DNA from 4 places in the Plantactinospora siamensis genome. Region 2 is predicted to be linked to each of the others. Evidence: riboswitches for the same ligand, from Rfam matches in the RefSeq annotation. Region 2 holds a riboswitch; each other region holds the start of a gene.

Region 1 (7,563 bases), on a different contig from region 2:
TCGCGCCAAGCGGTTGGCCGAGGCGGTAGCCAGCCACCACACGCCGGATGTCGCGTATCTGATCCCAGACGAGGTGGCGAGCTATGCCGACCAGAAGCTGCTGGTGGACGTCTCGGACGTGATCGCCGACGACCGCGGGGACTTCCGGCCCGCCGCGCTCGACGCGGTCAGCTCCGGCGGCGCCCTGTACGGCGTACCCACCCTGATGTCACCGGCCACCACGATCTTCAACCGGAAGGTCGTCGACAAGGTTGGGCTGACCCCGCTGCCGCAGACCTGGGACGACGTCCGGAACGCAGCGCCACGGCTCAAGCGGGCCGGCTACTTCACCACCACGTACGACGCCACGCCGGCCGCCACCCTGGACGGCACCTTCTTCCCGCTGCTGTGGCAGGCCGGCGGCGAGGTCCTCAATGCCAGCCGGACGAAGGCCGCGTTCAATGGACCGGAGGGCGTGCGGGCGCTGGACTTCGCGGTGTGGCTGGCGGACAACGGTCACCTCCCGAAGGACGCCCTCGACGGGCCGGCATCGGGCGGGAAGGCACCAGCCGGGCAGGGCAAGGTGGCCATGCTCTACTCCCAGTCACTCGGTGCCGCCCGGCAGGGCGGGCTGGCCGACTCCGACATGCTGCTCGCGCCGCCGCTGCGCGACCGCAGGTCGGTCGGCTACGCCGCCGTAGGCGGGTACTCGATCTTCAAGACCTCGACCAGCCAGGCCGCCGCGAAGGCGTGGGTGGACTGGCTCACTGCTCCGGAGCAACTCCGGCAGTTCCTACCGCCACGGCGGCAGCTCTCGCCCCGCACATCGGTCACCGGCCTCTACCCGACGGGCTCGCCGGAGGCTCAGGCCGAGGCGTACCTGCCGCAGATGACCGCCGGGCTGATCCATCCCCAGGCGCGCAAGATCATGGACCTGATCCGCCCGCACCTCCGGGCGGCCCTGCTCGGCGAGGTCAGCTCGCGGGAGGCTCTCGACGCGGCGGCCCGGCAGGTTGACGAGCTGCTCGCCGGCTGACCAACGGCTCGGGCAGCACGCCGGCGCCGGCCGGCGCCGGCGTGTGCGCCGCCACCGCCCAGTCCCGGCGCGGGGCCTGCACCTGGGCCAGCGGCACGATCTCGCGCCGGAACAGCAGCGCGAGCGCCCAGTCGGCCGCCACCCGGGCCTTGCGGTTCACCGTGGGCACCATCATCAGGTGGTACGCCCGGTGCACGAGCCAGGCCACCAGCCCGCGCATCCGGATCCCGTAGATCTCCGCGGCGCCCTGGTGCAGGCCCAGGCTCGCCACCGAGCCGGCGTTGGCATGCCGGTACGGTCGCAGCGGCCGGCCGCGCAGCTCCCGGACCAGGTTGTCGGCGAGCCGCCGGGCCTGCCGCACCGCGTGCTGGGCGGTCGGGGCGCAGGTGGCGTCTCCCGGCACGCTGAGGTCCGGCACGGCCGCGCTGTCGCCGGCGCCCCAGGCCGCGGGCACGCCCCAGACCCGCAGCTCGGCGTCGCAGCGCAGCCGGCCGGTCCGGTCGACCGGCAGGCCGCTCCGGGCGGCCAGCGGGTTGGCCCGCACCCCGGCGGTCCACACCACCGTCTCGGCCGGGAACTCCTCCCCGTCGGAGAGCACCACGTGGCCGCCGACCATCGAGGTCACCCGGGTGCCGAGGCGTACCTCGATGCCGCGCCGGACCATCCGCTGGGCCACGTACGCCGACAGCCCGACGCCCACCTCGGGCATGATCCGGTTGGTGGCCTCGACCAGCAGCCAGCGCAGCTCGTCGGCGGACAGCTCGGGGTAGTACCGGAGCGCGGACCGGGTCATGTCGGCGAGCTCGGCGCAGCCCTCCACCCCGGAGTAGCCGCCACCGACGAAGACGAACGTGAGCGCGCGGCGGCGCCGGGCCGGGTCGTCGGTGGCGGCCGCGGCGTCCAACCGGGACAGCACGTGGTTGCGCAGGTAGATGGCCTCGCCGATGTTCTTGAAGCCGATGCCGTGCTCGGCCAGCCCCGGCACCGGCAGGGTCCGGGTGATCGAACCGGGCGCCAGCACCAGGATGTCGTACGGCAATTCGAAGGCCGGGCCCTGCGGCGGCGCGATCGTGGCCACCCGGCGCTGGTGGTCGGCGAACGACACCTCGCCGACGATGACCCGGCAGCCCGGCAGCATCCGGCGCAGCGGCACGACCACGTGCCGCGCCTCGATGGAGCCGGCCGCGGCCTCGGGCAGGAATGGTTGGTAGGTCATCGTGGGCTGCGGGTTGACCACTGTGATCCGCGCCGCACGGGGACTGAGCTTGCGGCTGAGGCGACGGGCGGCGAACATGCCGACGTAGCCGCCACCGACGACGAGAATGTGCGCTGGCTGGAGCATGGCGGGAAGGCCGTCCTCTCATCCGCCCGCGGCGTCCGCTCGCGGGCCTTCCTTCAGCGTGCGCAACGGCGCTGGCCGGCCGCGTCCCCCGGCGGTTGGGTCCCGATCCCCCGCCCGAGTGACGCCGTCCTCGTCACTCTGCGCAGTCGGACCATATGTACGTCGACCAATGCAAAAAGCCGCCAGAATCGGCTCCACGTTGGACGTCTACGTGACGGCTCAGCTACGGTGCGACGTTCCGGTGGATACGCGAATCACCGTGCGGTAACCTCACGCCCGGTCATCGCCTTCAGGCGCGAAAGGCGTCTGCGGTGGCACCGCCTAATCGCCCCCTCCGGGGCGAGTCGGGGAACCAGGTAACTGGGGCGAATCCGCGTCACCCGCGGTAGGGGCAGCTTCCGTCCCGAGCCCGACAGCTAACCCGGCCGGCGGTCAGGGAAGGACAGAGCGGATTGACACTCCGACCGATGTGGTTGGGCTCGCTGGTGGCTGCGGTTGCCGCGCTGGTCGTGGCGGTCGGCCCCGGTCCCGCCATGGCCGCCCCCGGCACGCCGTCGCCGTCCAGCTCGGGGCAGGGCCCCGACGAGCAGGGACCGAGCGGCAAGGACGGCGACGACAAGCTGCTCAGCGGCGCGCTGGAGACGGCCAACCGGAACTACGTGGCCGCCAAGGCCAAGCTGGACAAGACCGTCGCGCGGCAGCGGCAGCTCGCCGATGAGGCGAAGCGGGCCGACGAGGACCGGGACCGGCTGGCCCCGGACATGAGCCGGATCGCCGTCTCGTCGTACCGGGTTGGCCCGGCCGGTCGGGCGGCCATGCTGCTCGGCAGCGCCTCGCCGAGCGACTTCCTGGCCCGGGCCACCGGGTTGGACGAGATCAACGCGGTCAACGACGGCAAGATCGCCGAGCTGAACGAGGCCAGCCACCGGGCGGAGGCCGCGCGCGCGGCCCTCGACGAGCAGGTCCAGGAGCAGCAGCGGCTCACCGCCGTGATGGCCAAGCAGAAGCAGGACGTGGACAAGTCGCTCGACCTGCTGGGCGGCAACCGGCAGATCGGCAAGGGCTTCGTGTCGGCCACCTCGCCGATCGCCAAGGCCGCGCCGCGGGCCGCCGACGGCAGCTTCGCGCCGGAGTCCTGCAACCGGGACGACCCCACCACCGACGGCTGCATCACGTCGCGCACGCTCAACGCCTACAAGGAGACCCGCAAGGCGGGCTTCAACCGGTTCGCGGGCTGCCACCGCAACGGCGGCCCGTTCGAGCATCCGAAGGGCCGGGCCTGCGACTGGTCGCTGATCAACCGGGGGTTCGTGCACGCGCAGAACAGGGATCAGATCCTGTACGGCAACAACCTGGCCGCGTTCCTGATCCGCAATGCCGACCGGCTCGGGATCTACTACGTCATCTGGTACAAGCAGATCTGGTTCCCGGCCACCGGATGGCGGGCGTACCACGGCGAGTCGGACCACACCGACCACGTACACATGTCGTTGCTCTGACGCGTACCCGCCAAAGATCCGCCCGCGGGCGCCGCGCTCCACGCGCGGCGCCCGCGGCGTTTCCGGGCCGTCCGGCCGCGACGGCGCTCCCGGTGTCGCGCACATCACCCGCGGGCGGTCCACCGCTCGCGACGCCGGCAGGGATAGCGCGGTGTCACCCGGGGTAAGCAGGAGCGATGGGATCGCTGCGCACCTCACCGCCGCTGCCGGAAACCGTCGAGGTACGGCGGTGGATGCTGGCCACCCCCGCCGAACTCAGCGGGTTGCGCGCGTCGCTGCACGAGGCGTTGACCGGCAACGTGCTGGCCGATGGTGAGAGCCTCGACGACATCCCGGAGCAGGTGGTGCTGGTCGCCACCGAGCTCGCCACGAACGCGCTGCGGCACGGGATGCCGCCGACGATCATCCGGTTGCTGACCTACGACGACCACTTCGTGCTCGACGTGGCCGACCACGACCTCGCCTCCGTACCGGAGCTCGCGGACACCAGGCCGCAGGGCGCCAGCGGCCGCGGCCTCCAGCTCGCCCGCGCGCTCTCGTTGGACGTCGGCTGGTACGCCACCGACGACACGAAGCACATCTGGGCATCCTTCCCCCGCTCCTGATCCCGGAATCCTCCCCCGCCCCGCCCCGCCCGCGGCGACGGCGACGGCGACGGCGACGGCGACGGCGACGGCGACGGCGAAACTATCGGAACCGGTCCGGCGAGCGCTTTCCGGCAAGCGCAAGACATCCATGTCCTTGATGTTTCGGAAAGTTTATCGGTAACATGCATCGACATTGGTCGAGGCGTTGCGCGGCCGGGCGATTGCCCTCGCCCCCCGCGACATCCGGCGCCTCGCAGCCTCAGCCCGGAAGGCGACCCGCATGAAACCCGATCCCATCCCCGACCCGAGCCGCCCCAGCCGGGGGCGCCTGCCCCGGACGGCCGCGCTGACCGGTGCGGCCGGAACGCTCGCCGCCGGCCTGGTGCTGGTCCTGGCCGGCACGGCCAGCGCCGGCACCACGCTCGGCACCGCGGCCGCCGAGAAGGGCCGGTACTTCGGCACGGCCGTGGCCGCGTACAAGCTGTCCGACTCCACCTACTCGGGGATCCTGAACCGCGAGTTCAACATGGTGACCCCCGAGAACGAGATGAAGTGGGACGCCACCGAGCCCAACCAGAACCAGTTCAGCTACGGCAGCGCCGACCAGATCGTCAACTACGCCCAGTCGCACGGCATGCGCGTACGCGGTCACGCCCTGGCCTGGCACTCCCAGCAGCCCGGCTGGGCGCAGAACCTCTCCGGCACCGCCCTGCGCAACGCGATGATCAATCACATCACGAACGTTGCCGGCCACTACAAGGGCAAGATCTACGCCTGGGACGTGGTCAACGAGGCGTTCGCGGACGGTGGCGGCGGAGGCCGGCGCGACTCGAACCTCCAGCGCACCGGCAATGACTGGATCGAGGTGGCGTTCCGCACCGCGCGCGCCGCCGACCCCGGCGCCAAGCTCTGCTACAACGACTACAACACCGACGACTGGAACCAGGCCAAGACCCAGGGCGTCTACAACATGGTCAAGGATTTCAAGGCCCGGGGCGTGCCGATCGACTGCGTCGGCTTCCAGTCCCACCTCAACAACCAGTCGCCGTACCCGAGCAACTACCGCACCACGCTGTCCAACTTCGCGGCGCTCGGGGTGGAGGTGCAGATCACCGAGCTGGACATCGAGCAGGCCAACACGACCTGGTACCGCAACGTCACCAGCGACTGCCTGGCGGTGGCCGCCTGCGCCGGCATCACCGTGTGGGGCATCCGGGACTCGGACTCGTGGCGCTCCTCGCAGAACCCGCTGCTCTTCGACGGCAGCGGCAACAAGAAGGCGGCCTACACGGCCGTGCTGGACGCGCTGAACAGCGGCACGCCGGTCCCGACCACGGCGCCGCCGACCAGCAACCCGCCCACCTCGGCGCCGCCCACCAGCCCGCCGCCGACCTCCGCGCCGCCCACCTCGGAACCGCCGACGAGCCCGCCGCCCGGAAACGCCGGCTGCACCGCGTCGGTGACGCTCAACCAGTGGAACGGCGGCTTCGTGGCCAACGTCCGCGTCATCGCCGGCGCGGCCGCGCTGAACGGCTGGAGCGTCACCATCGCCCTGCCGTCCGGCGCCTCGGTGACCAACACCTGGAGCGCCCAGGCCAGCGGCAGCAGCGGCGCGGTCCGGTTCGCCAACGTCAACTACAACGGCACCGTGGGGGCGGGCCAGTCCACCGAGTTCGGTTTCCAGGGCACCGGGACCGGACCCGGCGCCGGTTCCGTCCAGTCCTGCACCGCCGCCTGAGTTTCCGACCGAGGTTGGTCGAGTCGACGGTTCCGACGGGCCCCGGTCGCCGCGGCGACCGGGGCCCGTCGACTGACTCTCGAAACTTTCGCAGATATGCTGCTGCCCAGGGCACGAGCGGGAGTCGAGGAGCCGGGATGCCAACTCAGCGGGCGACGCTGTCCGAGATCGCGACCGCGGCCGGGGTCTCGATCCCGACCGTCTCGAAGGTATTGAACGGCCGCCCGGACGTCGCCCCGGCGACCCGGCAGCGGGTTCAGGCGCTGCTCGATCGGCGCGGCTACACCGCCCGCCGCGCCGTCCGGCCCAGTGACGGCGCCGGCCTCATCGACCTGGTGCTGCGCGACCTGGGCAGCCCGTGGGCCATGCAGATCATCGACGGGGTGGAGGAACACGCCTTCCGGGCCGGCATGGCGGTGGTGGTCTCCGCCGTACACGGCCGGCACCGCAGCCGGCCCGACCGGCAGTGGATCGAGCAGCTCTCCGCGCGGCGCTGCGACGGCGTCCTGCTGGTGTTGTCGGACCTCTCCGACAGCCAGCAGGAGCAGCTCGACGAGCTGGGCATCCCGGTGGTGATCATCGACCCGGCCGGGCAGCCCCGTCCCGGCATCCCGTCGGTCGGGGCCACCAACTGGGCCGGCGGGGTGGCCGCCACCGAACACCTGCTGGAGCTGGGACACGAACGCATCGCGGTGATCAGCGGCCCCGGCGAGGTGCCGTGCAGCCGGGCCCGGGTGGACGGCTACCGGGCCGCCATGAACGCCGCCGGCCACAAGATCCCACCCGGGTACGTCCGCGCGGGCGACTTCACCGCGCCCGCCGGCTACCGGGAGACGAACGCGCTCATCGACCTCCCCGACCCGCCCACGGCCATCTTCGCCTGCTCGGACGAGATGGCGCTGGGCGCGTACGAGGCGCTGTACGAGCGGGGCCTGCGGGTCCCGCACGACCTCAGCATCGTGGGGTTCGACGACCTGGACGCCGCACGGTGGTCGATCCCGCCGCTCACCACGGTCCGGCAGCCGCTGACCGAGATGGCCAGCATGGCCACCCGGATGCTGCGCACCCTCATCGACGGCGAGGAGTTGGGTGGCGAGCGAATCGAGTTGGCCACCCCGCTGGTGATCCGGGACAGCACCCGGGCGATCTGAACGGGCTCACCGGTGACCGGCTCGGGCCGTTCTGGCGTCCGGGTCGTAATATGGAACACCTGTGCCCCTGGCTTACCGGTCGGGGGTAACGGGCGTCAAGCAGCGGCGCCGGTGCCGGACCTTGCGTTGATCCGGCACGACGGTCCGTGGGCGACGGCCAGCAGCACTGCCGGCGAGCACGGGCCGCAGTCATGCGCCGTCGCGGCCCTCCCGGACACCCCCGGGGTGCCG
Region 2 (7,563 bases):
CTGGCAAAGCTGCGCCAGCCGCGCACCGACTCGGGCCGGCGATCCGGCCGGGACTCGATCCGGCCCAGCACCACCCGGCCCATCACGCGGGCCCAGTCGCACCCGCCGTACCCGGTGTAGGCCACGATCTGGGGACGCCAGCCCCGGCGCTGCAACCGCCGCGCGACCACCTGATGGACGGCATCCTCGATGCGCGCCGCGCGGTGCAGCCGGCTCGGTACGACCGCCTCGCCGACGGGAGTGAGCGACACGCTGCCACCCTGCCACAGACCAGCGGCTCCGGCACATCCGGCGGGTTAACAGGGGGCCTCGACCGCCCCGGAAGGCGAGGAAAAGGGATCCCCCGGCTCACTTCGGGCCGGCGGGCGGCGCCGCCTAACCTTCGGGCGTTCCGTGCGAGAAGATCACCGGTGCCACCGGCGTCCGACGCCGCTCTCCCGGCTGCCGTTCCCGATCGGGCTCGCCCGACCAGGCCGGCGCGGCCGGTACGCCGCCGGTGGCGTCCCGGGTGGGCGCTCCACGCGTGCCGCCCGTCCCCGGCGCGGCGCTGATGGCGTTGGCGTTCGGCACGGTGCGGGCGGCGTCGCCGAACGGCGCCCCCGACGCCGGCGCCATGGCCGGCCGGTGCTCGCCGGTGGCCACCAGCAGCTCGTACGCCCGCTCGACCGGGAGCCGTCCGCTGGTGATGGCCAGCTTGAGCGCCATGGGCGCGGGCGCCAGCGAGACCGGGAGGTCCAGCACCCGGGGCGAGACGCCGCGCTCGGCCAGGTAGGCGGCGGCGTCCGGCGGCAGGTCCAGCCACGGCCGTACGTCCTCGGCGCCGAACCCGTGCTCCGCCCACCGGCGGGCCTCCGTGCTGACCCGGTCGGCGACGTGCCGGGGCACCTCATCCCGGCCCCCGAGGTCCTCGCTGAGCAACGCCCGGGCCAGCGCGGGCAGGCTCGCCACCGACACCCACCGTCCAGCTCCGGCCGCTGGCGCCGGGCCGCCGCTCGGACCCGGCCGCCGGCCGCCGGCGGGACTCACGCCACGCTGAACAGACATATCGGTATCCAAGCATGATCCGCTGGTCCGGCACGGACCAGGGTGCCGCCCGGCGCCGAGAGCACCTCCGCTGGGACGGGCCATGGGCTTACCGCGAGCTGTCGAGTTCGGCGCCGCGGTAAGCCCATGATCGACGCAGGGGGCGGCGGGAGGGCGGGTCGGGGAGGTTCAGGCGGAGTAGCCGCGACTGGCCATCCAGTTGGCGAAGTCGGTGGTGTCCATCCAGTACTCGCTCTGGCCGTTGACGTACGCCGGGTCGGCGATCTTGATCGTCCGGCCGTTGTCCTTGTAGCCCACCACGGTCAGGTAGTGGCCACCGTCGTAGTAGTGCCAGCCACCTTCGGTGTCCACCTGGCTGCCCACGATGTTGGCCACGACGGCGTGGCCGCTCGTGATCGCCTGCACCACGTCGGTCCGCAGCCGGCCGACCTGAGCGGACGTCGGCGTGCCGGCGAACTCGCGGGTGGAGTAGAAGTCGGTCTTGATCAGCCGGTTGAGCACCCGGGTGGTGTCCTCGGCCGAGTCGGTGCCGTTCTCGGTGGTGTTCAGCGCCGCCGCCACGGCGTCCTGGCTGGGGTGCAGGCCGGCCACGGTGAGCGCGATCCGGGTGGCCGCCGGGCCGCAGTACCAGCCCGTGATCTGGGCCTCGTAGTCGTACTTCAACGACCTGGCCGCGGGCGGCTTGGGCTTCGGCTTCGGCTTGGGCGCGGCCGTGCTCGGCGCCGGCTTGCTGGCCGGAGTCGTGGGCGCGGGCGCCGCCGAGGAGGCGGGGGCGCCGGGCTGGCTGGCGCTGGGGGCGGCCGCCGCGCTGGTGGGGGCGGCGATCTCGGCCGCCGCCACGGTCGACGAGCCGGGCGGGTTCGGCGCTCCGCCGGCCAGGGTCACGGACACGCCGGTCACGGCGGCCGCGACGGCGACGCCGCCGGCGAGCAGGGCGACCCGGCCAAGGGGCCGGCGCAGCGCGTTGGGGAACTGGGGACGGGGATGGTTCACGGATTCCTCCAGGGGACGTGCCGACCCGGGGGTGGGTCGGCGGCCCCGCCGGGACCACGTACCGGAAACGCGTGCGACCGGGGCCGGCACGGGCACGCGACGGTGCCCGGGGCGGACCTCGATTGGCTCGGTTCGAACGTCCCGCGGACCGGATGGCCGGCGGCGGGAGGTCAGAGTTGCGGGGGTCCGGGGGGAGCGCCGCCGCGGGGGTGGAACAGCCGTGTTCGCGTCGGGTAGCTGGCTCGGCGGATCAGCCTCGGATCAGGACGCCACTCCGGCCGGAGCGGTCTCGGACACGGACGCGGACACAGCGATCAGGATCGGGGGAACCCGCGGGGGCGAGCGGTGCACCAACGTTCTCCTTCCACAACCGCCTACCGGGTTAGCTGACGGATTCGGGCGGGAAAGATCGCCCTACCACGGGCGCGATGCCCATGGATTCACCCCGAAATAATTGGGTCCCCGGCTCGTGTGAACGACTAAGCGGATCTGCGCCGGCGGTCCCCGGATCGGCGACCTGCACACCGGCCAGACGCGACGACACTACTGGCCCCTCTTATTCCTGCCAACCCCACCCAGCTGCTAAAACAGTGACGGGGGTCGCGTCGGAGAAGGAAAGACCGCCGGTTTTCCACCGCCTGCCCAGATTGATTTCGGGCGTTGGTTTATCCGATTGATCGAGGGCCACATCCGGCCGAAGGCGTCGAGATCACAATGACCGGGCAGAATCGGTACGGGAGCATCGCCGGCCACATCCGTCACAGCTCATTCGTTCCGTCACACCCGTCCGCGGCGTAACGCCGGCACCGGGCGGCCACGCGTACGGCCGAGTAGAATTCGCTGGCGGTGCCGATCGGTTCGCACCGGCGGCGGAACGGCGGTGCACGGGATGAGCGAGACGGGCGTACGCCTCGACTCGGACGGGGTCGGCGGGGTGCGGCCGGTTCCCCGCTGGGTGGCGCCGGTGTTCGGCCTGCTGGCCGCGTTCACCCTCCCCTGGGTGGCGTACCTCGCCGCCACCCTGCCGGCGCACACCGTGACGGTCCACTACCGGCTGGCCTGGGTGGGTTTCGACGCCGGGCTCGTCCTCGCGCTCACCCTGACCGCCGTCCAGGCTTACAACGGGCACCGCCGGGTGGCGCTGGGCGCCGCCGCGACCGCGACCATGCTGGTCGTGGACGCCTGGTTCGACGTCACGACCACCCCGCGCGGCCCGGACCTGCTGGTGTCGGTGCTGCTGGCGCTGGGAGTCGAGCTGCCCCTGGCCGCGCTCTGCCTGTGGATCGCCTGGCACAGCGACCGGGTGGTCGAGCGCCGACTGCGACAACTGGCCCTGCGCGCCCGCCGCCCCCCACCCCCACCCCGCCGCCGCTAACCCCCACCCCCGCCCGCCCCCACCCACCCGCCCCGCCCGCCCCGCCCGCCCGCCCCGCCCGCGCGATCTTGCACTTTTGGCCCCGGCAAAACGGGTCTTTCGGCGCATATGGCCGGCCAAAAGTGCAAGATCGCCGGGCGGCCGGCGGGGCGGCGGTGGGGCCGGCATGCGGCGGGGAGGGGCGGCGGGGTTCGGCGAGCGGCGTGCCGGGCGCCGGGCGGCGAGCGGCCCCGGGATCAGCCGGCCCGGGCGGACCAGCGGCACGGGACCAGCCGGCCCGGGCGGGCCAGCGGCACGGGATCAGCCAGCCCGGGCGGCGCGCCAACGGGCGGCAGCCGAGCCGGCCGAAGCCGGCGACGGCGACGGCGTAGGGCTCGCGGACGCCGGCTGGAGGACGGGCGTCGGCCGGAGCCGCCGCCGGGCCCGGACCGGCGTGCGGGCCCGCTCGGCGGCCGCGTACGCCTCGGCGCGCAGGCTGCGGGCGGCCGCGAGGGCCGTGCCGGCCTCCCGCCAGGTGGACCGCTCCCGTTCCGCGGCCGAGCGGTACGTGGTCAGCAGGTCGGCGTGGATCGCGCGGCGCAGGGCCAGCTCCTGATCGGCCGGGTGCAGCCGCGGGTCCCAACCGTTGCGGTTGCTGAGCGCGTCGATGGCACTCGCCGCCGACAGCTCCCCTCGCCAGTAGGCGGCCATCGCGGCCCGGTGCAGGTACCGCTCCCGGTCGGCGTACTCGGCGGGGGTGCGCAGGGTGGCCGGCGCCGGGAAGGCGGGTACGGCCGACAGCCGGTCCAGCTCGGCCGCGGACTCCTCGACGGCCGACCAGGACCGGTCCAGCACCTCCTGAGCGGTCAGCCAGGCCGCTCGGCGCCGGCTGGCGGTCACCGCTGCCCGCTCGGCGGCCACCGCGACCTCGCCGGCGTACCGGGCGGCTTCCGCGGTGGCGGGGCCGGGCCGAGCGTCGCCGCCCGATCTCCGGCCGGCCCGCCGAGACAGGGACAGGGCCAGCGTGCCGATCAGCCCCATCAGGGCCAGCCAGATCATCGCCGCCTGGGCGACGTTTTCCGCGAACGTGAACAGGGCCTTTTCCATCTTCGACACCTCTGGCTCGATGAGGCGGTCAACAGCGGTCCTCCACCTGATGGGGGATCGACCGCACGGGTTGCGGGGCACGGGGGGGCGCCCGCTGCGGCGTACCGGCGGGCCGGACGTCGCGGAACGCAAGGGGATCCGGGATGCGGGTGCGGCGGCCGCCGGACGGCTGCCGGCCGCCGCGCTCGGCGCGGCGGCGGAGGCCAACGACAGCCCGCTCGGCGCGGCGGCGGAGGCCAATGACAGCCCGCTCGGCGCGGCGGCGGAGGCCAACGACAGCCCGCTCGGCGCGGCGGCGGAGGCCAATGACAGCCCGCGCGGCGCGACAGCGGTGGCCAATGACCGCCCGCTCGGCGTGACGGCGGTGGCCGGTGGCCGGTGGTCGCCCGCCCGCTCAGCGCAGCGGCGGTGCCCGCTGGGTGTCGGGGCGGGAGCGGTCACGCCCGGGGGCGGACGACGTGCCGACGCGCGTGCCGGACGGTGCGGCGGCGCCGATCCGCGCGGACCGGTCGGTGGCCGGCAGAATCGGGTGACCCGGTCCGACCTCGGAATGGCGGTTGGCGGCACCAGACCGGACGGTCACGCCGGACGCGCCGAACGCGCCGGTCGGAACCGCAACGACGGCGGTCCGAGCCGCGACGACGGCGGGCCGGGCCGCAGTGACGGCGGGCCGGACCGCAACGATGGCGGGCCGGACCGCAACGACGACGGGCCGGACCATGGTCCCGGCGAAGGCGGTGGCGAGGGAGCGGTCGGCGTCGGCGGTCACGGTGGCCACGGTGGCCGCTGCGGTCAGCCAGCCGCCCGGCAGGACGGCCGCGGCGCCGGCCGGCTGCCCGGCGGCCGGGGCGGACCGGGCGGCGTCGGCGCGATCGGCCTCGAGCTGGCCGGCGTCCACCCCGAACGCGAACAGCAGGGCCGCGGCGGCGAACCCGGTGGCGTACCGGATCGCGCGCAGGATCAGGGAACCGAGCTCCGGCATCGCCGTCCGTCCGATCGGGACCGGACGGTCGGCCAGGGCGCGGTTCATCGTGCCAACCTACCGCGAACCGGACCGGACGGCAGCGTCGCCACGCCGCGCCGCGCGGGCAACGGCGTGGCCGTCACCGGGTCGACCGCGCCCCACACATCGTCGTAGGGAAAATCTTCAATGTAACTATTGAAATTTTGTTCCAAGCGTGACCTAATTGCTGGCGGATCCTTTCACCCCCAGCAGCCGCTCCGGCGGCCCACCCCCATCTGGGAGGCTTCAATGGTCTCGTTCCACCGACTGCGCCGGTTCACCCGAGCCGGACTGTCGACGGCGCTCGTCGCGCTGACGGCCGCCGCGGCGACCGCCTTCGGCGCCGGCCCGGCTCAGGCCGCACCCGGCGGCCTGCCGGGCATGGACGTCTCCGGCTACCAGGGCAACGTCAACTGGTCGGCCGCCTACAGCAACGGCGCACGGTTCGCCTACATCAAGGCGACCGAGGGTACGGGCTACACCAACCCGTACTTCGCGCAGCAGTACAACGGGTCGTACAACGTCGGCATGATCCGCGGGGCGTACCACTTCGCCCTGCCGGACCGGTCCGCCGGTTCCACCCAGGCCGACTACTTCGTCAACCACGGCGGCGGCTGGTCGAAGGACGGCAAGACGCTGCCGGGCGCGCTCGACATCGAGTACAACCCGTACGGCGCCACCTGCTTCGGCCTCTCGCAGGCCAGCATGCGCAGCTGGATCGCCTCGTTCGTGAACGAGTACCACGCCCGCACCGGCCGGTGGGCGACCATCTACACCACCACCGACTGGTGGAGCACCTGCACCGGCAACACCTCGCAGTTCGCCGCCAACGACCCGCTGTGGATCGCGCGGTACTCCAGCAGCGTCGGCACGCTGCCGGCCGGCTGGGGCACGTACTCCTTCTGGCAGTGGGCGTCCTCGGGGACGTTCCCCGGCGACCAGGACGTCTGGAACGGCACGCTGGACCGGCTGAAGGTGCTCGCCTGCAACGGCGCCTGCTGACATCCGCGTTCCGCCGGGCGGGCGCCGCGACGATCGCGGCGCCCGCCCCTTCGTGCCCCCGGGGCCCCGCGGGGTCCCGCGGCGCTCCACGGCGCGCAGCGGCGCCCGGCGGCGCCCGGCGGCGCGTTGGTCAAGAGAGCTGCGGCCAAAGAACGCCGTCCGGTGACGCGAACCTCGTGATCAACACGGGGTGGGCCCGGGGGCGCGGGGTGGGGATGGGGTTACGGGAGAGGGAGAGGGTCGGCGGCCCGGCGCGGGGACGGCACGGACGGTGATCCCGGCGACTCGGCGGCCACGAGGCGCGAGCCCGGCGACTCGACAACCACGGGACGCGAGCCCGGCGACTCGACAACCACGGGACGCGCGCTGGGCGATTGGGCGGCCACGGAGTGGGGCTCGGGCGGCGAGACGGCGGCCGCTGCAGGCGTCGACCCGGCCGACCGGCCCGCCGGCGCCGGTCGGCGGCGCGGGCCGAGCAGGCGCATCATCGGGGTCTCGACGAACCGGTGCAGCAGCGCGGCCAGCGCCAGGTTCAGCAGCAGGAAGCCGACCGCGGCGAGCGGGCCCCACCAGCCGGGGAAGCCGCGCGGCCGGCCGAGCTGGCCCAGCACGGTGGTGACCACGAAGACGTGCACGAGGTAGTAGGCGAAGGAGACCTCACCGAGCCAGCGCATCGGCCGGGAGCGCCACGGGGACCGGGCGCCGCGGACGTCCGCGTCGGCCGCGGCCGCGATGACCAGGATGTACGCCACGGCCAGCAGGGTGGTCCACAGCTGCGCCGGCACCAGCGTGGCGCACCCGACCCAGGTGGCCAGGAAGACCCCCGTCGCCGGCCACAGACCGGGCCCGCGCCACCGGCCGCGCGCCATCAGCTCACCGGCGGCCACCCCCAGCCAGAACTCCAGCGACCGGACCGGCGGGAAGACCTGGGTGAACCACCACCGGTCGGCCGCGGGCAGCAGGTGCTGGGCCGGCCAGAGCGCCAGGATCAGCAGCGGTACGGCGACCACCACGCCATAGAGGACGCCCACCCGGGCCCGGCGCACCAGCGGCAGCGCCA
Region 3 (7,563 bases), on a different contig from region 2:
GGCGGCTGCTCGTGGACGGGGCCGCCGGCGAGGCCTTCCCGCGGTATCCGGGCCGGGCGATGATTGGCCAATGGCCGAGACGCTCGATCAGGCGTGGGAGTGGCTGCTCGACTGTGCGCGGGGACATGACGCTTCCTGCGCCGACCGGTCGAAGACCTGGCCGGCGCCCATCATGACCCCGTTGGCGCTGGCCGCCGCCACGACGCGCCTGCGCCGCTTCTATCCCTTCATCGGCCACGAGCTGCTCTGCTTCGCCACCTCGCCGGTCTGGTACCAGGGCGAGGGCGCCGTAGCGCCGGCATTCATCGGCGTCGCCGCCGACCCGGACCGCTATATCGTGTGGTCCGGGCACCCGTCCTGCCGAGAGCCGGTCGCGGAGATCTTGCAGACGACCGATCCCCTCGCCGCTGCGACCGAGCTGGACCGACTGCTCACCGACTGGCGAAAGGGCTAGCCGCCTCAGTCCAGCGGCTCGGTGGGGTCGGCGGCGGCCGTCCGGGGACGGCCGCCGCCGACCGGAAGACTAACTGGCCTTCAGCTGGACCAGGTACCTCGACCCGTAAAGCTGCTCGGTGCCGTCGAAGACGAATCGCCAGCTGGTCGCACCGGCCACCCGCGGCACGTCGGTGACGGTGAACGACCCGTCGGCCGCCGTCTGCACGTCGGGCAGGGCGACCGCGCCCCGCTTGTCCTCGCGGGTCACATGCACCGTCTGCACGCCGACCTCCGTGTCGCCCAGGGTCGCCAGCCGTCCGGTGAAGTTGGCCGGCTTGCGTACGGCCACCGAGGCGGGAGCGTCGACGCTCAGCGAGGTCTCCAGCGGCGTGACCTCGACCGGCGGCTGCACCGCGTCCACGGCGGTCAGGTTCATCATCGAGTTGCTGATGTAGCGGGTGGCCACGTACAGCCGGTCCTGGTCGCCGAGCGCGATCCCGCGGTGCGCCGGCTCCAGGCCCGGGGCGAAGTCCTGGTAGACCATCCAGCGCGGCTCGTACTCCCCCGGGGCGAAGTAGGCGAGCCCCTGGTCGTCGGAGTAGGTGGCCATCCGCCCGTCGGGTTCCACGCCGAGGGAGACGACGGAGCCAGGCACGGCGTACCGGCCCTGCTCGGTCAGGTCGGTGGCGGAGTACCGGGCGAGCTTGGTGGTGAACTGGTACTCGCCGGGGGTAGCCACGATGACGGCGGAGCCGTCGGGGGTGACGGCGAACTCGGAGACGCTCTGGAGGGTGTCCTCCAGCGCGGTACGCCGCACCGCCGTCCCGCCCGACACGTCATAGCTGATCAGACGGTTAGGGTAGACGCCCTCCACCACGGCGAAGAGCAGCCCGTCGTCGATCGACCCGCTCTCCAGCCGGGGGGTGAAGGTCAGGTAGTCACCCTGGTCGAGGGTCATCGGGGCGGCCGGATCCCCAAGGTCGACCGAGCCGAGACGGGCCGGTGAGATGCCGTAACAGCCATAACTGAACCAGAGCTTGCCGCCGGCCAGGGCGAGATCGTACGGGCAGGTGTCGGCGCCGACGACGTATCGCGCCGTCTCGGTGCCGGTGGCCACGTCGATGGCGCTGATGGCACCCGCGTCGAAGAGCGCGGCGTACGCCGTACGCCCGTCCTTGCTCAACGTGAGCCCGCTCGCGCCCGCCTGGCCGGGAACGGTACCGATGATCCCGCCGTCCAGGTCGGCGACCTGGAGGGTGTCGTAGTCCTTGCCGCTCGAGATGAGAATCCGGCCGGTGGCGGCGCTCTTCACCATGTCGGAGAAGCCAACGTTGACGAGCGTGGAGTTGACCGTCACGAGAGGCTGGTCGTAGGAGGTCGCCGCCACGGCGGGTTGGCCGGTGGCGAGCAGCCCAAGTCCCAACGCGCCGGCAGCGATACTGGCAGACAGGCGATGCATGCTGTCCCTTCGGGTGGATTGTGCCCGGGAAGTCATCATCGGGCCACTGTGGAGAGCGCCGGAGATGCGGGCTGCGTTACCTGCGACAGGTGGGCGCCACCACCTGCTCCGACCACACCATCCGTCGGCGGCTTGCCGACTCGGCGAAGGCCGGCATCGCCCAGCAGGTCCACGCCCTGGCCCTGGCCCTGGCCGCATACGACCAGATGATCGGCCTGCGGTTGCCGGACCAAGCCGTCGACGCTGACGCCGGGGTGGTTCGCGTTCGGCAGACGTTCACCGAGGTGCGCGGCGTCGGGATCGTTCGTGGTCCGCCAAAGTCGCGGGCTGGCCGACGGGCTGTCTCGGCGCCGGCGGCGGTCCTGCCGGCGCTGCACGAGCGGGGCAAGAAGCGTGGCTAGTGGCCCGCGGATGGCCCGTCGGGCGCTGCTGACCCGAGCAACATCGAAGGCCCTGGCTGTGGCTCATGCCACGACCAGGGCCTTCGTATGGAGCGGGTGACGGGAATCGAACCCGCACTGTCAGCTTGGGAAGCTGATGTTCTGCCATTGAACTACACCCGCCGGCGGGCCCACTCTACCCGGTCGCTCCGGCATGGTGCATCCAGGTACCTCTCCGCGCGGCGCGCCAACCAGATCTTGGACCGAAACCGTCCGCCGCGAACGGTTTCGGTCCAAGATTCACATTCCAGGTCAGGGGGCGCGGCCGAGGGCGCCGCGCCGGCCGGCCGGCAGCAGCGAGCGGGCGGCGAGCGAGCGGCGCCGGCCGGCAGCGGCGAGCGGGTGAACGGGCGGCCGCCGCCGGCCGGCAGCGGCGAGCGGGCGGGCGCGGCCGGCCGGCAGCGGCGAGCGAGCGGCGAGCGCCGCAGCCAACCGCGAGGGCCGTCGTTAGCCCGCGAGGGCCGCCGTTGAACCGCGCGTGGGGCCGGCAACCGCGCCCGCCGGCGGTCGGCGCCCGCCGGCGGTCGGCGGCCGGCGGCGGTCGGCGGCCGCGAGTGGGGGCACGAAACATGATCGATACGTGACTCATGTTCTCAAATTTCTCGATGTCTTGTAACGTCTGGCGCACGATTTCGCATCGGTGCGACACACCCCCGGGTCGCACCGTCAGGAGAAGAGGTAAGCCCATGGGGCTGCGTCAACACCTGCCGACCTGGCGATCCGCCGGAGTCGCATCGACCTCTCTGGCTCTCATGATCAGCAGCGCCGCCGTCGGAGTGGCGGCCGCCCCGGCCGCCGCGCTCGCCGCCGCCCCGCACGGCTGCGCCTCGGCCGGCACCGCGGCAGCCGGCAGCGCCGCCGCGCCGGCCGCCGCCAAGGTACGCGCCGGCGGGCACGCCGCGAAGGACCCCGACTCGCTGACCGCCGCGCAGGTGGCCCAGCGGGAGGCCGACCTGGCCGCCACCGCCGCCGAGCGGTCCCGCGGGAAGGCGCTCGGCCCGACGCTGACCGCCTCGATCACCGTCCCCGTGGTGGTGCACGTCATCCAGCGGGACAGCACCCGGGCCGGCGGCAACATCCCGGACTCGATGATCACCTCGCAGATCAGCGTGCTCAACCAGGCGTACGCGGGGTCGACCGGCGGCGTGGCCACGGCGTTCGGCTTCCAACTGCAGAGCATCGACCGCACGGTGAACCCGAGCTGGTACCCGATCGTCGACGGCTCCTCGGCCGAGCGGGCCATGAAGAACGCCCTGCACAAGGGCGGCAAGAACACCCTCAACCTCTACCTGGGCGAGCTGAGCGACAACCTGCTGGGCTGGGCCACCTTCCCGACCAGAAACCTCAGCCTCCAGGACGGCGTGGTGGCCCTCAACGAGTCGCTTCCCGGCGGCACGGCCACCAACTACAACCAGGGTGACACCGGCACCCACGAGATCGGCCACTGGCTGAACCTCTACCACACGTTCCAGGGCGGCTGCTCCGGCAGCGGCGACCAGGTCTCGGACACCCCCGCCGAGGCGTCGGCCGCCTACCAGTGCCCGACCGGTCGGGACACCTGCTCCGCGCCCGGTACCGACCCGATCCACAACTTCATGGACTACACGTACGACTCGTGCATGTACCAGTTCACCGCGGGTCAGGCCAGCCGGATGCTGAGCGGCTGGAACACGTACCGCGCCTCCTGATCGACCGGCCGCCGGGCCCCCGCCCGGTGGCCGCCGCACCCCGCCGGGCCCCCGCCCGGCGGCCGCCGCACCCCCGTCCCCACCCACGAACCGGCGCCGGCCCCACGCGGGGGCCGGCGCCGGTTGGCGTTAAGAAGGGGCCCTTCCTATGCAGAAAGCGATAACAGGGGGCCCTTCCTTTCACTCTGGGCGGCGGCTGCGGGGTCGAGCCAGACCTGGACGCCGGGACGGTCCGTCCCGGCGCCGTCGAGGGAGCCGGCGCCGGGGCCCCGGCGGGCCACCATGGCCACGTCGACGCTGAACTCGAACAATCGCCAGTCCACGTGCGGCGCCGCGCGGAGCGAGCCGGCCAGCTCGGCCACCCGGGCGCGGTCGGTGACCGGCCGGGCCCGACCGGCCACGTACGCCTCGTCGTCGCTGTCCTCGGGTGGGAACGAGTGCAGCGCGTAGCGCCCGTCCCGTTCGAGGTCGCGCCGCTTCGGTGAGTCGACGACGAAGCAGTAGAGCCCGTCGGCGGTGATCACCGGGGACACCGGGTGCACCCGGGGGCCACCGTCGGCGCGCACGGTCGCCAGGTAACCCAGCCCCGGCCCGTACTGCTGGAGGAGGCCACGGATGGCCGCGGCGAGCTGGGGCTCGTCGGTGGCGAACTCGGTCCAGGATGCCATGGGATCATTCTATCGAACGCGTGTACGAAGGACCACGGAAACGCCGAGCGTGGCGGGGGTAATCACGCCGTGCCGGACCGTGTCGCTTCAGCCCGGCGCCCGCAACGACACCGGGCCCCGGTGGTCGCGTGCGCGACCCCGGGGCCCGGGCGGACAGCGGGGTGGGTCAGCCCGGCCGGCCGTAGCCGACGATGCTGCCCTTGTCGATGTTCTTCATCCGGACGTGGTCGCCGCTCTGCGGCGCGTGCACCACCCAGTCGTTGCCCACGTACATGCCGACGTGCGCGAGGCCGTTGTAGAAGACCAGGTCGCCGGGTTGCAGCTCGGACCGGCTGACGTGGCGCATCGAGTGGTACTGCTGGGCGGCGTTGTGCGGCAGGCTCACCCCGACCTGCGCCCAGGCCGCCAGCATGAGGCCGGAGCAGTCGTACGTGCTCGGACCATCGGCGCCCCAGATGTACGGCTTGCCGATCTGCTTGCAGGCGAACTTGACCACCTTGCCGGCGTCGCCACCCGGGTACTTGGCCGGGCAGGGCGCCGGCGCGAACACGCCGCCCCCGCCGTTGCCGTACACCTTGAGCCGCAGCTTCTGCAGCCGGTCGATCTCGGTGTTGATGTCCTTGGCCTTCTGCGCCAGCTCGGCTTCCTGCTCGGTGAGCTGGGCCACCAGCAGGTCGAGCGGCGCCTTCTGCGCGGCGTACTTGGCCCGCAGGTCGGACGCGGCCTGCACGTCCTGCTGCTGCTGGTGGGCGAAGTGGTCGAGCAGCTCGAGCTGGTCCACCAGCGCGTTCGGGCTGCCGGTGGTGAGGATGGCGTTGATGGCCGAGGCCTGGTCGCCCTTGTACGCCTCGGCGGCGAAGCCGCCGACCTTGTTCATGGCGAGGTCCACCTGCAGCTGCAGCGGCTGGATCTTCTTCTCCAGCGCGTCGGCCTGCTTGCGCTTGGCGTCCAGCTCCTGCTTGGCGGCGTTGTGCTTCTCGATGGTGGGTTCGAGCTTGTTCCAGGCGTCGTCGATCTGCTTCTCGATCTCCGCCGTCGACGGATCGGCGTGTGCGGGCGCGGCACCCATCAGCATCGCCATGACGCTGGCGACCGCTGCTACCGCGACGGAAACGACTGACCAACGCGAGCGCGACCGGGGTCCGGCGCCGGCGCGAGCCGGACGTACCGGAGCCGACCGCGGGGCATGGCTTGCCACCGAGGCTGGTACTCCTTCTCCCCTTCCCCGCCTACCGGGTTAGCTGACGGGTTCGGGCGGAAGAGAAGGCGCCCTACCGCGTTTCCGCGGATTCACCCCTGGGACGTGGGTCCCCGGTTCATACAACGATTCGGCGGTGTGAGCCGTTGCCGTCCCCCTTGGACGATCTGATACCGGCTCGACGGTGACCAAGAGTAGGTAAGCGCCGGGAGCCAGCGCAAGCCGACGCGCAAGTTCCATCGTTATGTATAACGGTCAGTAGCGGAGGGTGTCGGAAATGAAGAAAAGCTACGCCGCCTGCCGACCGATCGGAGTCTATTGACGCCGAGCGCCGCAGGGACGAGGGTGACCAGGAGCCCACAGCCAGGCAATGGAGGTTCGATGCACCGTCCGCAACTCGCACTGAGCAGGAGGATCCTGCTCAGCACCGCACTGGTCGGCGCGGCGTCGCTCGCCCCGACCGGTACGCCGGCGGTCGCCGCCGGATCCGACGACTCACGGCAGCAAGAGTACGCCTCGGCGGCCGCCGAGTACGGCGTACCGGCGAGCGTCCTGCTCGGCGTCTCCTACCTGGAGTCGCGTTGGGACACCAACGCCGGCGCCCCGAGCACCGCGGCCGGATACGGCCCGATGCACCTCACCGACGCCGCGCACGTCCGGGCGCTGCCGGTGTCCGGGCACTACGGCCCGGCCGAGGACGCCCGCGGCGACTCGGCCCGACCGATGCGGGCCCAGCCGCCCGCGACCAGGGCCGACGACGCGCCACCGGCCGCGTCCCTGCAGACGGTCGACGCCGCCGAGCAGCTCACCGGCGCCGGCGCCGGCGCGCTGCGTACCGACCCGGCCAGCAACATCCGCGGCGGCGCCGCGCTGCTGGCGTCGTACCAGAAGGAACTGGCCGGACCGACGGGGAGCGCGAGCGACCCGGCGGCCTGGTACGGCGCGGTGGCCCGGTATTCCGGCGCGGACAGCGCGGACGCCGCGGCCGCGTTCGCCAACGAGGTGTACGCCACCATCCGGACCGGCGCCGAGCGCACCACCGACGACGGTCACCACCTGCGGCTGGCCGCGAGCGCGATCGACCCGGTCCGCTCCTGGCTGAACCGGCTGGGCCTGCGCGCGCCCAAGCCGCGGCCGGACGGCCTGGAGTGCCCGAAGGACGTGGCCTGCATCGACGTGCCGGCGCCGTACGAGCAGTACGGGCCGACGGCCGGCGACTACGGCAACCACGACCTGTCGAACCGGCCGGCCCGGCAGAAGATCGACTACATCGTCATCCACGACACCGAGGGCAGCTGGGCCACGACGCTGGACCTGATCAAGGATCCGACGTACGTGAGCTGGAACTACACGATCCGCTCGGCCGACGGGCTGATCGCCCAGCACGTCAAGACCAAGGACGTGGCCTGGCACGCCGGCAACTGGTACGTGAACGCCAAGTCGGTGGGCATCGAGCACGAGGGCTTCGCCGCACAGGGCACCTGGTACACCGAGGCCATGTACCGGTCCTCGGCCAAGCTGGTCAGCTACCTGGCCCGCAGCCTGGGCATCCCGCTGGACCGGCAGCACATCATCGGGCACGACAACGTGCCCGGCACGGTCCCATCCACGGTCCGCGGCATGCACTGGGACCCGGGCCCGTACTGGGACTGGTCGCACTACTTCGACCTGCTGC
Region 4 (7,563 bases), 170 kb from region 2:
GGCGCCGGCGGCGGACCACGGGGACGGTCTGGCGCTTGCGGCGGACCACGGGGACGATGTGGCGCCGGCAACAGTTCGGCCAGGTATATAAGCTGCTTCTATAAGTCGCTGATATAAAGGCCGGGTGACGACATCCCCGGCCGACCGCGCGGGCGAGCGGCCGGCGGCCGACGCCGAGCTCGACCAGCTGGCCAGCGACTTCGAGCGATTGATGCGGCTGCTCCGCCGGGCCACCGCTCCGGACGGGCTGAGCCTCACCGCGGCGTCGGTGCTGTCCCGGCTGGACGACCTCGGCCCGCACCGCCTCTCCGACCTCGCGGTCGCCGAGGGGGTGACCCAACCGGCCATGACCCAGCTGGTCTCGCGGCTGGAACGCTGCGGGTTCGCCGAGCGGGCCGGTGACCCGGCCGACGGACGGGTGGTGCTGGTACGCGCCACGGCCGCCGGGCGGGACCGGATCCGGGAGCGCCGCCGGGCGCGCGCGGCGAAGCTGCGGGAGCTGCTGGCCGGGCTGCCGGACGAGGACCGCGCGGCGCTCGAACGGTCGCTGCGCACGGTCGACCGGCTGGCCGGGCCGGCGAATGATCGACCGGCCGGCCGGGTCGGCGAACACGAGGGGGGAACGACGACATGAGCGAGCGCAGCGAGCTCATCAACGGGCGCAGTGCGGTGGAGTCTCATGGCGGCTCCGAGCGAAGCGAGGAGCCGACATGAGCACGAGCTTCGACGTGTCGGGCTCGCCCGGGCGCGGCGGCGCCCGGGGCGCGCTCGCGGGCGGCGCCGAGCATCCGCACTACAAGTGGGTGGCGCTGTCCAACACCACCCTCGGCACCCTGCTGGCCACCATCAACTCGTCGATCGTGCTGATCTCGCTGCCGGCCATCTTCAACGGCGTACACCTGGATCCGCTCGAGCCCGGAAACGTCAGCTACCTGCTCTGGATGCTGATGGGCTACATGCTGGTCACCGCCGTGCTGGTGGTCACGCTCGGCCGGCTCGGTGACATGTACGGCCGGGTACGGATCTACAACGCCGGGTTCGCGCTGTTCACCATCACCTCCATCCTGCTCTCCGTCGACCCGCTCGACGGCGGTGGCGGCGCGCTCTGGCTGATCGGCTGGCGGGTGCTCCAGGCGGTCGGCGGCTCGATGCTGATGGCCAACTCGGCCGCCATCATCACCGACGTGTTCCCGGCTCGGCAGCGGGGCACCGCGCTGGGCATCAACATCGTGGCCGGCATCGCCGGCTCGTTCATCGGACTGGTCCTCGGCGGCGTGCTGGCCGAGTGGAACTGGCGCTCGGTGTTCTGGGTCAACGTGCCGATCGGGATCGTGGGCACCATCTGGGCGTACCGGTCGCTGCACGACACGGGGTTGCGCCGGCCGGCCCGGATCGACTGGTGGGGCAACCTCACCTTCGCGGTGGGCCTGACCGCGCTGCTCGCCGGCATCACCTACGGCATCCAGCCGTACGGGGGACACACCATGGGTTGGACGAGCCCGTGGGTGCTCGCCGGCCTGATCGGCGGGGTGGCCATGCTGGTGGCGTTCGGTCTGATCGAGGCTCGGGTGGCCGAGCCGATGTTCCCGCTCAGCCTGTTCCGCATCGCCGCCTTCAGCAGCGGCAACGCGGCCGGTCTGCTCGCCTCGGTGGCCCGCGGCGGGCTCCAGTTCATGCTGATCATCTGGCTGCAGGGCATCTGGCTGCCGCTGCACGGATACAACTACGAGCAGACCCCGTTGTGGGCCGGCATCTACCTGCTGCCCTTGACGGTCGGTTTCCTGGTTGCCGGGCCGCTGGCCGGCGCGCTGTCCGACCGGTTCGGCGCGCGGTTGTTCGCGGCCGGCGGCCTGGTGGTGATGGCCGGGTCGTTCGCGGGGCTGCTGCTGATCCCCAGCGACTTCAGCTATCCGGTCTTCGCGATCCTGGTGTTCCTCAACGGCCTGGGCGGTGGGCTGTTCTCCGCCCCCAACACCTCACTGGTGATGTCCAGCGTCCCGGCCCGGCTGCGCGGCGCGGCCTCCGGGATGCGCGCGACGTTCCAGAACGCCGGCATGGTGCTGTCGATCGGGGTGTTCTTCTCGCTCATGGTGGCCGGACTCGCCTCGTCGCTGCCGGGCACCCTCGACTCCGGACTGACCGCCCAGGGCGTACCGGCGTCGGCGGCGCACACGATCGCCCAGCTGCCGCCGGTGGGCACGCTGTTCGCCGCGTTCCTCGGTTACAACCCGATGGCCGCGCTGCTCGGCCCCGCGCTGCTCGGCGCGCTGCCGGCGGCGAACGCGCACACGCTCACCGGGCGGCAGTTCTTCCCGCACCTCATCTCCGGCCCGTTCCACGACGGACTGGTGATCGTGTTCTGGCTGGCCATCGTCATGGCCCTGATCGGCGCGGTGGCCTCGCTGCTCACGCCGCGCGGCCGTCCCACCGACGAACCGGACCTGATCAGCCGGGAGGCCGAGCTGGCCGACGAGGTGGCGGCCGTACCGCTGTCGCCGGCGTCCCGGTCCGCCGGTCCGCTCGCCGGCGAGGCCGGCTGAGCCGTCGCCCAAGATGGACGGCGAGGATGCCCCGCAGCCCGCGCGGGGCGGACACCGGATCGCCGCCGCCGGCCGGGCGGTCTCAGGCCGGCCTCCGGGCCCGGAACGCGAGCATGGTGGGCACGGGTGACCCGCCCTCGGCGAACCGGTCGAGGGTCAGCCCGGCGGCCAGGACGCCGTGCAGCAGCTCCGGCAGCGGCCAGTGGCTGGCGCCGACCTTGTCCCGCAGCCCCTGCGAACTCCACGACTCCATCGTCCAGTGACCGTCCAGATAGCCCGGCCGGATGACCACGGCCGCCGGGTCGGTCCGGTCGGCGAACCCGCCGCAGAAGCACGGATGCACGCCCACGTGCACGAACACGCCGCCCGGCGCCAGCACCCGGGCCACCTCGCGGAGCACGTCCGGGTACCGGGGCATGTCGGTGTGCGCCATCACGGCGGTCACGGCCGGCAGCGAGCCGTCCCGGAACGGCAGCCGCGCCGCGTCGGCGCGGACGGCGGGCAGCCGGTCCCGGGCGTGCTGGAGCATGCCGGCCGACAGATCCGCGCCGACCGGCGTCCAACCGAGCCCGCGCAGCTGCGCCGCGTACTCTCCGGTGCCGCAGCCCACCTCCAGGCAGGGGCCGCGGCCCGGGCCCAGCAGCCCGGCCAGCGCCGTCCGGATCCCCAGCGGGTCCCCGGCGGCCCGCTGTGCGGTCAGGAACTCATGCTCGTACCAGTCCGCGATGCCGTCGTACGCCGCCCGCCCCGCCGCGGCCCCGGCTCGTGTCTGCTCCATCACCCCATTCGACCGGTACGCCGGCCGGGCCGCGACCCGGAACCGGCCGCGTTCGCCGCGGGCTGAAGACCAGCCACACCTCGCCCGAAAGTCGGGGTACACCGGCCAACCAGGCAGAATAGCAGCGTTGAGTGCTGACTGGTGAGTAAGTCCACAATCAGTGGGCGGCGGCGAGAAACGCCGCCTAACGTCGCTGAGGTCCGCAATCGCGGGCACCGAGGTCGGTAACGCCTAATCCATGCCGCCGGCCGTCGGGACCCAGTCAAGGGGCATGGAGCGGGGGACCCAACGTTCCTCGGTGCACGTCACCTCGGGGTGAAGCCGCCAACGGCGGCCGGGCAACTCGGCCCGAACCCGACAGCTCACCTCGTCGGCGTGGAGGGCAACCACATGGCAACGCAGTACACCGCCCGGCACCGCCGGGTCACCGCCCGTCGGGTCGCCGTCGGCACGCTGGCCGTCGGCGCCGTCACCGGCGTCGCGGCGCTGTTCGGCCCGGCCGCTCCGGCGAGCGCCAGCGTCAACTGGGACGCCATCGCACAGTGCGAGTCCGGTGGCAACTGGCACATCAACACCGGCAACGGCTTCTACGGCGGCCTGCAGTTCACCAAGGGCACCTGGGCCGGTTACGGCGGGACCAAGTACGCCTCGCGCGCCGACCTGGCCTCCCGCGGCGAGCAGATCGCGGTGGCCGAGAAGGTGCTTCGCGGCCAGGGCATCGGCGCCTGGCCGGTGTGTGGCAAGAAGGGCGGCTCGACCAAGCACTACAGCTCGAAGTCGTCGAGCTCCGGCTCCTCGTCGGACCACCGGTCGGAGCGGGCAGCCTCGCGCGGCACCGTGCGGCACGCGCCGAAGAGCACCGTGCGGCACGCGCCGAAGAGCACCACCCGGCACAGCGCCCCGGCCGGGACCACCGCGCGCCGGGCCGCGGCCACCGGTGCGTACGTCGTCAAGCCGGGCGACACGCTGTCCACCATCGCCGAGGTGCAGCGCGTCTCCGGTGGCTGGCACGCGCTGTACGAGGAGAACAAGCGGACGGTCGGTGGCAACCCCAACCTGATCTTCCCGGGTCAGCGGCTCAGCCTCTGATCGACAGCTCCACGGCACCACGCGGACGCCCGGCCGGTTCGGCCGGGCGTCCGGCATGTCCGGGCCAAATCGGCGCGGTCCGGCCGGCCTGCGGGCCGGGGCCGCAGGGACCCGGGTCCCGGCCGGCATAGGGTGGCCGGCATGGATCTGGCCGAGGCGCAGCGGCTCTGGGAGCCGGAACCGGGCTGGCTCAACACGGCGAGCTACGGCCTGCCGCCCCGACCGGCCTGGGACGCGCTGCAGGCGGCCCTGGCCGACTGGCGGGTCGGCCGTACCTCCTGGGAGGGCTGGGGGGCGGCGAGCGAACGGTCCCGGGCCATCTTCGCCGAGCTGATCGGGGTGTCCGCGGCCGACGTCACCCTCAACGCGACCGTGTCCGCGTTGCTCGCGCCGGTCGCGTCGGCGCTCCCGTCCGGCGCCGTGGTCCTGGCGCCGGAGATCGAGTTCACGTCGAACCTCTTTCCCTGGCTGGCCCAGGCGGATCGCGGGGTGCGGGTGCGGACCGTCCCGGCGCCACGGCTCGCCGACGCGATCGACGCCGGGACGCACCTGGTGGCGTTCAGCCTGGTGCAATCCGCGGACGGGTCGGTGGCGCCGTACGACGAGATCGTGGCGGCCGCCCGACGGCACGGCGCCCTGGTGGTGGTCGATGCCAGCCAGGCCTGCGGCTGGCTGCCGTTCGACGCGCTGGCGGCGGACGCGGTGGTGGTCGCGGCATACAAGTGGTTGATGGCCCCGCGCGGCGCCGCCTTCGGCTATCTCGCGCCCGCGCTGCGCGAGCGGCTGATCCCCTCGGCCGCCGGCTGGTCCGCCGGCCGGGAGGTGTCCGAGTCGTACTACGGGCCGCCGCTGCGGCTGGCCGACGACGCCCGGCGGTTCGACACCTCGCCCGCCTGGTTCAGCTGGGTGGGCGCGGCCCCGGCGCTCGACATCCTGCGCCGGGTGGGCGTGGCGGCGGTGCAGCGGTACGACGTGGGGTTGGCCAACCGGTTCCTGGCCGGCCTCGGCCGCCCGCCCGGAAACAGCGCCATCGTCAGCGTGGACCTGCCGGACGCGGCGGACCGGCTGGCCGCGGCGAACATCCGGGCCGCCGTGCGGGCCGGGCGCCTCCGGGCGTCGTTCCACCTCTACACGACCGTCGACGACGTGGATCGGGCGGTGGCCGCGCTGACCCGCTGAGCCGGTCCCGGTCGCCGCCCGGCTACCCCGGCCGTCGCCCCGGCTGGCCCGGCCGTCGCCCCGGCTACCCCGCCGCCTCGGCGGACCGGCGCGCCGGTCCGCGGGCGCCCCCGGCCCGCCCGGCGCCTCGGCCCGTCCGGCGCGGCCGGTCCGCCGCCCCGGGCCACCCCGGCCGCCGGCGCGGCCCGTCCGGCGCGCCGGTCCGCCGCCCCGGGCCACCCCGGCTGCCGGCGCGGCCGGTCCGGCCGGCGGCAACGCTCCCGTGGTGGCGGCCGGCCACATGCCGTCGGCCCGACCGGGGCGGCGCCCACATGCGGCGCGCCGAACCGGCTGGGGACCGAGCATCATCGATGGCTGGGCGGGCCGGCCAGCGGCCGGAGCATATCGACCCGGCACGAGAAGAGCGGCCCGAATGTGTGGCGCGGCCCCATGGCCCGGCCCGCCGGACTGCCCGTACCTTTCCCCAGACACGAGGCCGGTTGTGACCGCGGTCACCGCGGCGCTGGCCGTGCGGGCGGCGGAGGAGGGGAGGGGCGATGACCGATCAGGCGGCGCTGTCCGTACGCGGGCTCACCCGGGACTTCCGCGGCTTCCGGGCCGTGGACGGGGTGGACCTGTCGGTGGCGCCGGGCACCGTCCACGCGCTCGTGGGTCCGAACGGCGCCGGCAAGACCACGCTGTTCAACCTGCTCACCGGCTTTCTGCGGCCGACCGGGGGCCGGATCGAGCTGGGCGGGCGGGACGTCACCGGGCTGCCGCCGGAGCGGATCGCCCGGCTGGGCGTGGCCAGGTCGTTCCAGATCACCAGCCTCTTCCCGCAGCTGTCCGGACGCGAGCACGTGGAGCTGGCGTTGGCCAGCGGCAGCGGGCTCGGCTGGCGGTTCTGGCGCTCGGCCCGGCTGATGCGCCGGTACACCCCCCGGGCCGCCGAGCTGCTCGATCTGGTGGGCCTGGCCGAGGTGGCCGACGTGCCGGCCGAGGCGCTGGCCTACGGCCGCAAGCGGGCGCTGGAGCTGGCCATCGCGCTGGCCCTCGAACCGACGGTGCTGCTGCTGGACGAGCCGACCGCCGGGATGGGGCTGGAGGACGTGGACCGGACGGTCGACCTCATCCAGCGGGTCCGCGAGGGCCGCACGGTGGTCATGGTCGAGCACAACATGAGCGTGGTCGGCCGGCTCGCCGACACGGTGACCGTGCTGCAGGCCGGCAAGGTGCTGGTCGAGGGGCCGTACGAGCAGGTCCGGGCGGACCAGCGAGTGATCAGCGCCTACCTGGGCGAGCCTCAGCGCGCCGGGGGAGAGGCGTTAACAGGGGGCCCTTCCTCTACAAAAAGCGATAACAAGGGGCCCTTCCTTGCACCGGAGGAGGCGGCGGATGCTGCGGATCGATGACCTGTGGGCCTGGTACGGGGAGGCGCAGGTGCTGCGCGGGGTCGGGCTGCGCGTCGACGCCGGCGAGGTGGTGACGCTGGTGGGCCGCAACGGCGCCGGCAAGTCCACCCTGCTGCGCTGTGTGATGGGTCTGCACCCGGGGCAGCGCGGCACGGTGGAGCTCGAGGGCCGGGACCTGGGGCGGCTGCCGGCGCACCGCCGGGCCCGGCTGGGCCTCGGCTGGGTGCCGGACGACCGGGGCAGCTACGCCAGCCTGTCGGTGGCCGAACAGCTCACCCTGCCGCCCGCGGTCGGGCCGCAGCCGTGGCCGCTGGAGCGGGTGTACGACGCCTTCCCGATCCTGTACGAGCGGCGCGCCGCCCCGGCCACCACGCTCTCCGGCGGCGAGCAGCAGATGCTGGCGCTGGCCCGGGTGCTCCGGATGGGCGCCCGGCTGCTGCTCTGCGACGAACCCACCGAGGGGCTGTCCCCGCTGCTGGTGCAGCGGGTCGGCGAGATCCTCGGCGAGGCCAAGCGGCACGGGGTGACCGTGCTGCTGGTCGAGCAGAACCTGCACTTCGCCACGAGCGTCGCCGACCGGCACTAC

The links. Region 2 has a riboswitch for cyclic di-AMP ahead of ACFFHU_RS20810 (C39 family peptidase). Riboswitches for the same ligand answer to the same signal wherever they lie in the genome.
Region 1: it holds a riboswitch for cyclic di-AMP, as region 2 does, so the genes downstream of both, ACFFHU_RS29790 (coiled-coil domain-containing protein) here and ACFFHU_RS20810 (C39 family peptidase) in region 2, are expected to answer to the same signal.
Region 3: it holds a riboswitch for cyclic di-AMP, as region 2 does, so the genes downstream of both, ACFFHU_RS03365 (C40 family peptidase) here and ACFFHU_RS20810 (C39 family peptidase) in region 2, are expected to answer to the same signal.
Region 4: it holds a riboswitch for cyclic di-AMP, as region 2 does, so the genes downstream of both, ACFFHU_RS21605 (transglycosylase family protein) here and ACFFHU_RS20810 (C39 family peptidase) in region 2, are expected to answer to the same signal.

Annotation. Positions count from the first base shown of each region.
Region 1 covers NZ_JBHLUE010000034.1:143,090-150,652, forward strand. The annotation lists gene ACFFHU_RS29780 (ABC transporter substrate-binding protein) at 1-1,015, shown strand, start outside; gene ACFFHU_RS29785 (NAD(P)/FAD-dependent oxidoreductase) at 954-2,357, opposite strand; cyclic di-AMP (ydaO/yuaA leader) riboswitch at 2,666-2,803, shown strand; gene ACFFHU_RS29790 (coiled-coil domain-containing protein) at 2,825-3,856, shown strand; gene ACFFHU_RS29795 (ATP-binding protein) at 4,033-4,461, shown strand; gene ACFFHU_RS29800 (glycoside hydrolase family 10 protein) at 4,724-6,181, shown strand; gene ACFFHU_RS29805 (LacI family DNA-binding transcriptional regulator) at 6,319-7,332, shown strand.
Region 2 covers NZ_JBHLUE010000017.1:65,190-72,752, reverse strand. The annotation lists gene ACFFHU_RS20820 (App1 family protein phosphatidate phosphatase) at 1-251, opposite strand, end outside; gene ACFFHU_RS20815 (hypothetical protein) at 376-948, opposite strand; gene ACFFHU_RS20810 (C39 family peptidase) at 1,213-2,037, opposite strand; cyclic di-AMP (ydaO/yuaA leader) riboswitch at 2,394-2,533, opposite strand; gene ACFFHU_RS20805 (hypothetical protein) at 2,927-3,412, shown strand; gene ACFFHU_RS20800 (hypothetical protein) at 3,713-4,498, opposite strand; gene ACFFHU_RS20795 (hypothetical protein) at 4,893-5,528, opposite strand; gene ACFFHU_RS20790 (lysozyme) at 5,751-6,503, shown strand; gene ACFFHU_RS20785 (acyltransferase family protein) at 6,725-7,563, opposite strand, start outside.
Region 3 covers NZ_JBHLUE010000002.1:396,519-404,081, reverse strand. The annotation lists gene ACFFHU_RS03395 (hypothetical protein) at 71-454, shown strand; gene ACFFHU_RS03390 (YncE family protein) at 524-1,894, opposite strand; gene ACFFHU_RS03385 (hypothetical protein) at 1,984-2,295, shown strand; tRNA gene ACFFHU_RS03380 (tRNA-Gly) at 2,384-2,457, opposite strand; gene ACFFHU_RS03375 (zinc metalloprotease) at 3,021-4,022, shown strand; gene ACFFHU_RS03370 (pyridoxamine 5'-phosphate oxidase family protein) at 4,169-4,690, opposite strand; gene ACFFHU_RS03365 (C40 family peptidase) at 4,857-5,765, opposite strand; cyclic di-AMP (ydaO/yuaA leader) riboswitch at 5,902-6,034, opposite strand; gene ACFFHU_RS03360 (N-acetylmuramoyl-L-alanine amidase) at 6,270-7,563, shown strand, end outside.
Region 4 covers NZ_JBHLUE010000017.1:235,427-242,989, forward strand. The annotation lists gene ACFFHU_RS21585 (GNAT family N-acetyltransferase) at 1-91, shown strand, start outside; gene ACFFHU_RS21590 (MarR family winged helix-turn-helix transcriptional regulator) at 125-634, shown strand; gene ACFFHU_RS21595 (MFS transporter) at 711-2,540, shown strand; gene ACFFHU_RS21600 (class I SAM-dependent methyltransferase) at 2,623-3,318, opposite strand; cyclic di-AMP (ydaO/yuaA leader) riboswitch at 3,537-3,708, shown strand; gene ACFFHU_RS21605 (transglycosylase family protein) at 3,709-4,407, shown strand; gene ACFFHU_RS21610 (aminotransferase class V-fold PLP-dependent enzyme) at 4,549-5,586, shown strand; partial or broken gene ACFFHU_RS21615 (ABC transporter ATP-binding protein) at 6,123-6,878, shown strand; gene ACFFHU_RS21620 (ABC transporter ATP-binding protein) at 6,961-7,563, shown strand, end outside.